Regions from separate parts of the Psychrilyobacter sp. genome, predicted to be linked through region 1. Evidence: riboswitches for the same ligand, from Rfam matches in the RefSeq annotation. Region 1 holds a riboswitch; the other holds the start of a gene.

Region 1 (4,450 bases):
TCCTAAAAATAAACTCATTCCCCAATTATACTTTGGATTCTTTAAATTTTTTATTCCATCTATAGAATTAACAATCCCACTTAATAAAAAGAAAACTCCTAAAACATAGATTAAATATATCGAAAATGCCACTGGATAGACAATCCCTGATATTCCTGTAACAGTATAAAGAATCGACAATAAATAGAGACCACCACACGCTTTTGTTCCTTTATTCATAATAATCTACCTCCTAAGTTGTTTTATAAAAATTACAACATCTAAGTTTCTGATTTTTTAGGCTCTATTTATATTATAGAAAACTAATGCATTATTTCCTTTAAATCTTGTTTTAATTTTGTTATATACTTTATAAATTTTATCTCAAAATTATAATTTTTCAGAGTAAATTAATGGTATTTTGATGACATTTCTTGCTAGTAAAATTTCTTAAAAATAAAAAACCGAGGATATTCCTCGATTCTTTATTTTTTTTCTATTCTTTCCATTATATCTTCAGCACTTATATTTTTCATACAATTAAAATGCTCTTTAGGGCATTTTTTATCTCCATGTAACGAACACGGGGAACACGGTTCGTTTCCATAGATTAAGACTCCTAATTCATCATATTCAAACATATTTGGATCTGTCGGGCCAAATATCACGTATGACTTAGTCTTGACTCCACGTCCAATATGAAATGGTCCTGAGTCGTTGGTTACTAAAAAATTTGCTTTGGATAACAAAGCTCCACTTTCCTTTAAACTTAGTTCCCCGGCTAGATTTATACATATATTTCCACTTTTTTTATTGATCTCCTCACATTCACCCTTCTCTTTAGAACTCCCTATTAAGATGATCTCTATCTGATATCTTTCTTTTATTAGTTTAGCTAACTTACCAAATCCCTCTACAGTCCATTTTTTAGTGTTTTTAGAAGCTCCTGGCGCAAACACTACATAATTTTTATAATTTTTTACTTTTTTTTCATCATTTTTAGAAAAATTAAACTCTATATTTTCTCCATTATAATTTATCCCTAAAACTTTGAAGGCATTAAAGTAATTTTTTACTATGGTATTATCAGCTCTATATTTAATTAACCCAGATTTTACAAGGATAGTTTTATATAATGATCTTTTTATATATCTAAAAGTTTTTTCTCCCAGAAAAAATGTGATCAATCGAGATCTTATTTTAGAATGTAGATCAAATACATAATCATAGTTATTTTCTTTTAATATCTTTGAAAATCTTCTTATATTTTTCACTCCATCATCTGTATCTTTTTTAAAGATAATTAAATTATCTATATTAGGATTTCCCACTATTGAATCTTTAAATTTATCTAACACTACAAAATCTATCTTTAAGTTCTTGTTTTTTTCCTTTAATTTTTTTAGGATTGGGGTGGTTAATATAACATCCCCTATAGAACTCAGCCTTATTATTAATATTCTCATTTTTTCCCCCAATCTACATTACACTAGTTTTTACTAATTTTATTATACCATAATTACAATTCAAAATAAAAAAAACCTAGTCAGTTTTATGACTAGGTTTACTAATTTTTATGCTAACTCAGATGCTTCTTCTATTTCTGTTGCCATCTCTACAGGTTTACCTACAAACCTTACAGTAAGTATCGTAGCTATTATAGCGATAGGTAACACGACATAGATAGATATACCCATTCCAACTGGTAGATACCCAAATAATACTGTTATAACTCCTACTACAAGTGCATATATAATTTGAGTTTTAACATGCTCTATATGATCACATTCAGCTCCCATAGATGAAAGGATCGTAGTATCAGATATTGGTGAGCAATGATCCCCAAAGATCGCCCCTGTAAGAACCGCTCCTATACTCATTACTATGTATGATGATAACGTCTCTCCTGATAACCCAGCTGCTCCACCTATAGCATTAGCTAATGGTATTGCTAATGGCATCAAGATCCCCATAGTTCCATATGATGTTCCTGTAGAAAAAGCAATAGCTGATCCCAATACAAATATAATAGATGGTAGAAGTGACTTTGGTATACTTCCAGCCAATGCATTTACTAGATATACTGATGTTCCTAATTCTTTGATTAAAGAAGTCAATGACCAAGCTAATAATAAAATAACCCCAGTGATTACCAATGATTTCATTCCGTGTACCCAAGTATCGATAGCTTCTGAAAATTTGAATATTTTCTTAGTTATTCCCATAACGATAGCAACTATAGACGCAAATAACGCTGCTTGAAATATTACAAGTGATGCGTCTGCACTCCCAAAAGTTTCTCTAATAGCATAAAATGATAGTGGAGCATTTTTTACAGTTTCAAGTACAGTCCCCTCTAAATAACCTTTTCCATTTAGATAGAAACCTACAAAAGAACCTACGATCAATACCATGATTGGTATGATAGCATTCCATATGTTTAATTCTACCCCTTCTTTAGGAGCAATTATAGCCGCTTCTTCTGGAGTAATTTTAGCTGCTGAACCACTTGTTACTTGACCAGTTGTTCTAGCTCTCTTTTCAGCCTTAGCCATAGGACCAAATTCTCTTAAGTAGTATGCTGTTGAAGCTACAAATATTAACATTAAGATATTATAAAATCTATATGGAATTGTTTGTACAAAGATGCTATATGCATTTATATTTTCCATTCCTATCAATGAATAGCCATCTTTTATTACTGATATCTCATATCCTACCCAAGTAGAAATTAGGGCTATTCCTGCAATTGGAGCTGCTGTTGAATCTATTATAAACGCTAATTTCTCTCTTGATATTCTCATCTTATCTGTTATAGGCCTCATAATTGGCCCTACAATAAGTGCGTTAGCATAGTCATCAAAGAATATAAATAATCCCATAACCCAAGTAATTAATTGAGCTGATCTAGGAGTTTTTGCTCTTTTAGCCAGAGCTTCTGCTACGGCTTTTGCTCCTCCCATTTTAGATATTAAAGCTACTAATCCACCGATAGTCAAACATTGTAAGACTATTCCTGCGTTCCATGAATCTGCCATAGATCCGATGATTCTATTTGTTATATCAGAAAATCCTCCTAAGAAACTAAATAAATAATTCTTCCCTTGAGTTATCCCCAATAAAAACGATCCTGAATATATTCCTATAAACAATGATAAAATCACATTTTTAGTAACAAAAGCTAAAACTATAGCTATAATTGGTGGAAGAAGTGTCCATGCACCTAAACTTAACGCTGACTCTGTCGAATCTGCTCCGAACCCTAAACTACTCATTACCCCTAACAATAATACAATTATTATACTTCTCACAATCTTTCCTCCTTAGTTATTGAAGAAAGGAGATCTTTTAACTCAAAAAAAGAGTTATCGGATCTCTACCGATAACTCTAATTTGCAAACCTATAATTATGTATAATAGGTTTTTATCTTAAAATCATTCGACAGCTCCCCATTATCATGTGATAATGACAGTCCTATAGATATTATCCATAGTCCCAACTTAAGATTTCGACAAATCTTAAATTTCGGCAAAACTTCCTTTCTTTTGGTCTCAAAATCTATCCGACTCCTCCAAAATACTTCTAAGGTTTGCAACCTCTATCTTCATTCATATATTTTTATGTTGAAACTAGTATATCTATTTAAGCTATATTTGTCAAACATATTTTTTCAATAATACTATTTTATTTTTACCGCTACTCTATTTCCTAAGATCCCTCCTCCTACTAATGCAGCAAAGAAAATCCATCCAGACAACGAGAAGTTTGCAATTGGAGTATATAGTGCTCCTACATTACAACCATTTGCAAGTCTTGTTCCTAATCCCATTAATATTCCACCCATTGCATATAGAGATGCTTGTTTGAATGTAATTTTAATCTCACTTGTTGCTGTGCTAGTAAATGTTCCAGCTAATAATAAACAAATTACTGTTCCTACCATGATTCCAACATTTTGAACATTGATTGGGTGGTTGAAAAATGGCATTGTATAGAATTTTACTGGGAAATTAGTAAAGTTAGATAACGATTCAGGTGATATTCCAAATATCATTAAGAATCTTCCAAACCACCATCCATAAGGTGTAGAAGCTCCCCATCCAGCTTTAGTTACACCCATTAATAATGTAAATATAACTGCTATTACTAACGCTCCCACTTTCATAGACCACGGTGTAACAAATAATCTTGTATATGTTTCTTCACTTAATAATTTAAATTCTTTATTACTATCTTTATCTTGTGTACTTATTTTAACTTGCTCTATTTCACTCGGTACTCCTGTAAAAGTTCCTGATACTCTTCTAGAAGATTCATATTTTTTAGATAGATATACTACAATTCCACAAAGTAATGAAGTTAATAAAACTGCTCCTAAATATCCATTTAATCCATCCCATTTAAATAAATCTGGGAAATAAACTCCATTATATAACTTTGCTCCTGTTTCAGATGTAAACCATGATTTTC
Region 2 (4,450 bases), on a different contig from region 1:
TTTTTGAGGCTTCCTTTATATTTTTTGAGTCTTCTTCACTATGTCCTGTGGTAGCAATTAATGTAGGAACATTATGAGCCATAATCCATGGAAGAATTTTTGTTGAATTACTATAGTGGGAAAAATCAATTAAAACATCAGGAATAATAGAAAGACCTTCTAAAGTTTCAACAATTCGAGGTTCCTTTCCCAGGGAAAAAGAATCAATTATTCCAACTAAATTTAAATTTTTACTGTTATCGATGGTATCTACTAAGAGTTTTCCCATCTGTCCCCATCCGTATATGGCTATATTCAAAATGTTACCTCCTTTTAGATTAAATTTACTTTTTTCATCTCTATTTTTAAAAGTTCTTGAGCATTAGAACTAATCTCCCATAGAGGTTGTCTTAATCCTCCAACATTCATATTCATAAGGTTCATTGCAGATTTTACAGGTATTGGATTGGTCTCCAAAAATAAAGAATTAACAAAAGAATTCAGTGAAAGTTGTAAATCTCTAGATTTAATAACATCTCCCTCTAAGTAAGACATAACAATATTATGAGTTTCAAGGGGCATGACATTGGCTAATACGGATATAACTCCAACTCCTCCGAGTGATAAAACAGGAACTATAATATCGTCATTACCTGAATATATAGAAAAGTCACTATTACAAATTCTAGCTACTTCAGCTAAGTAGGAGATATTTCCACTGGCTTCTTTAAGTCCAACTATATTTTTATGGTTACTTAATTCAAGGACTACATCAGCAGGAATATTCATTCCAGTTCTACCTGGAACATTGTATAAAATAATGGGTATATTTATTTTATCAGCTATAGTTGTATAGTGGTTTATCAATCCCTGTCTATTGGTTTTATTGTAGTATGGTGTAACGATGAGAAGACCGTTGGCTCCAACCCTTTCGCATTCAAGGCTTAACCTAATTCCGTGACGGGTATCATTACTACCAGTTCCAGCGATTACAGGAACTCTACCTCGAGTTATTTCAACACTTCTTTTAACTAATTCTATATGTTCATCATCTGGAAGGGTAGATGCCTCACCAGTGGTTCCAGCGATTACCAAGGCATCAGTTTTGTTTTCTATATGCCACTCTATGAGTTCTTCTAGTTTAGTATAATTGATACTCATATCTTCGTTGAACGGGGTGATAAGAGCTACTCCAGATCCTTTAAAAATTCCCATAATTCCTCCTATTTAAAATTGTAATAAAATATATATATTTTATTGTTCTATTAATAATTCAGCAATTTGCACAGTATTTGTAGCAGCACCTTTTCTAATATTATCGGCTACTGTCCACAGGTTTATACCGTTGTTTACACTATAATCTCTTCTAATTCTACCTACAAATACTTCATCGAATCCGCTAGCATTTATAGGCATTGGATAGATATTATTTTTTACATCATCCTGTAAGATGATACCTTTTTTATTTTGAAGAGCCTTTTTTAATTCTTCTAAATCGAACTCTTTTTCAAATTCTAAATTAACAGATACAGAATGTCCATTTTCTACTGGAACTCTTACACATGTAGAAGTGATAGGCAGATTTGGTTTATTTAAAATTTTTCTAGTTTCATTGATCATTTTTAACTCTTCCTTAGTGTATCCATTTTCTGTAAAGTCATCTATATGGGGAAGACAGTTAAAGGCTATAGGATGTGGATAATTAGAAGGTTCTTTTCCCTCTATTCCATCTTTTAAATCTTTTACTCCAGCTACTCCAGATCCAGATACAGCTTGGTAGGTAGAATAGACAACTCTTTTTATTCCGTAGAGGTCATCCAAAACCTTTAGTGGGACTACTACCTGTATGGTAGAACAGTTAGGATTGGCAATTAGTTTATTTGTTGTTGCAGCTTCTGGATTTACCTCAGGTACAACTAAAGGAATGGTAGGATCCATTCTCCATGCACTACTATTGTCTATAACTGTAATTCCATGAGAAACCGCTATAGGAGCCATCTCTTTACTGATATTTCCACCAGCAGAAAATAGAGCTATATCTATTTCTTTGGTGAAAGATTCAGGGGTAAGTTCCTCGACTATATACGTTTTATTTTTAAAATTAATTTCTGTTCCACAAGATCTAGAAGAAGCTAAAAGGTAAAGGTTATCTATGGGAAAATTTCTTTCTTCTAATACTTTGAGAAAGGTTCTTCCCACCATTCCAGTAGCTCCTACAATGGCGATGTTATATTTTTTCATGATCTCCTCCTAAATAAATTTTTTAATTATATGTTTTTTATAGATTAAATTCTTTTGCTAGCATTTGAATAGCTACGTTTTTATGTTCTGCAGAGATAGTACATGAGATACTGATCTCAGAAGTAGTTATGTGATAAAAAGGAATTTTATTTGCAGCTAGGGTGTTAAATACTTTGGCTGCAACTCCTGAATAACTTACCATTCCTATCCCAACTAGGGAAAGCATTATTAAATCATGTTTGATCTCTATAGAAATTTCTTGTGACTTTTGATTTAATTCGTCGATGGCTTGTTTTAAAAGGGATTCTTCTCTTTTAAAACAGCTGAAAGAAAGGTCTAAAGTACCAGAAGTAGTTATATTTTGACTTATCATATCGATGTTTAACTCATATTTACCTAAAGTGTTAAAAATATTAGCTACTAAGTTTTCTGAATAAGGAAGGTGTTGGATATTAACCATGAAAATATCTTCGTTGAGGGTTATACCAGTAATGGGCTTATCTTCCATAATTTCGTTTTGATTTAATATGAGAGTACCGTCGTGAGCTCTTAAACTTTGCCCTACATAGATTGGAACATTGTATTTTTTTCCTAATTCAACAGCTCTTGTTTCCATAACACCTGCTCCTAAATTTGCCATTTCCATCATCTCCTCGTAAGATATATTTTGTATTTTTTTAGCCTTTGGATATACTCTAGGGTCGATACCATAAATACCATCTACATCGGTATAGATCTCACACTGTGCTCCTAAACTAGCAGCTAAAGCCACAGCACTGGTATCTGATCCTCCTCTACCTAAGGTAGTGATATCTCCTTCTTGGTTCATTCCTTGAAAACCGGCTACAATGACTATTTTTCCACAATTTAGATGGGAAAGCACTATCTTGGGGTCAACACTCTTTATTCTACTTTTAGTGTGGCAACCTATAGTGGTTATTCCTGCTTGAGCTCCTGTAAGGGAGATAGAGTCTTTACCTAGTTCATTTAGTGCCATAGATAACAGAGCAACAGTCTGCTGTTCACCTGTGGCCATTAGAGTATCTAACTCTCTTATATTTGGTGTTTTAGAAATTTTTTTAGCCATCTCTATTAAGTTATTTGTAGTTTTACCCATGGCAGAAGCAACTACAACTATTTTTTCTCCTGCATCACTTAATTTTGAGATGTGGGAGGCAATCTTTTTTATTTTGTCTAAGTCAGCTAGTGAGCTTCCTCCATATTTGTGTACAATGATCATATTTATCTCCTTTAATAAAAAAATTCTTCAGTAGTGAGAACTACTGAAGAGTAAAATTACATCTAATCAAAAATGAGATAAAAGAATAATCTATAACTTCAAATAGCACCCCATTACCTGTTATGATAACGACAGTTATATGGATCTTATCCATACACCCAACATAGATTTTAGCAGAATCTATATTTCGGCAACTACACCTTTCAAAACAGATCTTAAAATGCCTTCTCCCTGTTTTTACTATTTGTATTCGCAACCTCTATTCTTATGATTTGAAGTAAGTATATCACTAAACATAAAATAAAATATAATATATATAATATATAAGTTATATGAATGGAAAATATAGTAGTAAGTATAATTCGTAATGTATATGTAAAGTATATATAATATATATTTTTAAAAAATAGAAAAATAAGGTTTACTTTTATCTAAGATAAGGATTTAAATTTCTTTTAGGGAGGCAAATATGGATAAAATAGTAGAAAGAATGAAAAAACATAGAAGAAATTTACATGAAATTCCGGAATTAGGATATATGGAAAAAAAGACCCAAGCTTACTTAATAAAGGAAATAACAAAGATGGGGTATGAACCTAAAATAATTTGTGAAACAGGACTTTATATCTATCTAGATGTTGGCTCAGGAGAAACTTACGGGTTTAGGACAGATATTGATGCCCTAACTATCTTAGAAGAAACAGGAACTTCTTATACCTCCAAACATAAGGGGTTTATGCATGCATGTGGACATGATGGTCATATGGCAACCTTGTTAGGATTTATGGAGTATTTAAAAGATAAAAAATTAAAGAAAAATATCCTCCTACTTTTTCAACCTGCTGAAGAAGGTCCAGGAGGAGCTAATGATATTGTAAAAAGTGGGGTTTTGGAAAAATATAATGTCAAAGGGATCTTCGGACTGCATCTATTTCCCAAATTAGAAGAGGGAATAATCGCCTGTAGAGCAGGTGGATTTATGGCAAAAGC

What was found. Region 1 has a riboswitch for lysine ahead of WBG30_RS05990 (Na+/H+ antiporter NhaC family protein). Riboswitches for the same ligand answer to the same signal wherever they lie in the genome.
Region 2: another riboswitch for lysine. It lies ahead of WBG30_RS04145 (aspartate kinase); the one in region 1 lies ahead of WBG30_RS05990 (Na+/H+ antiporter NhaC family protein).

The regions. Positions count from the first base shown of each region.
Region 1 covers NZ_JBATVM010000121.1:667-5,116, reverse strand. The annotation lists gene WBG30_RS06000 (HdeD family acid-resistance protein) at 1-219, opposite strand, end outside; gene WBG30_RS05995 (glycosyltransferase family 9 protein) at 465-1,457, opposite strand; gene WBG30_RS05990 (Na+/H+ antiporter NhaC family protein) at 1,554-3,290, opposite strand; lysine riboswitch at 3,415-3,589, opposite strand; gene WBG30_RS05985 (YeeE/YedE family protein) at 3,660-4,450, opposite strand, start outside.
Region 2 covers NZ_JBATVM010000088.1:1,236-5,685, reverse strand. The annotation lists gene dapB (4-hydroxy-tetrahydrodipicolinate reductase) at 1-298, opposite strand, end outside; gene dapA (4-hydroxy-tetrahydrodipicolinate synthase) at 313-1,194, opposite strand; gene WBG30_RS04150 (aspartate-semialdehyde dehydrogenase) at 1,234-2,220, opposite strand; gene WBG30_RS04145 (aspartate kinase) at 2,258-3,460, opposite strand; lysine riboswitch at 3,556-3,730, opposite strand; gene WBG30_RS04140 (M20 metallopeptidase family protein) at 3,930-4,450, shown strand, end outside.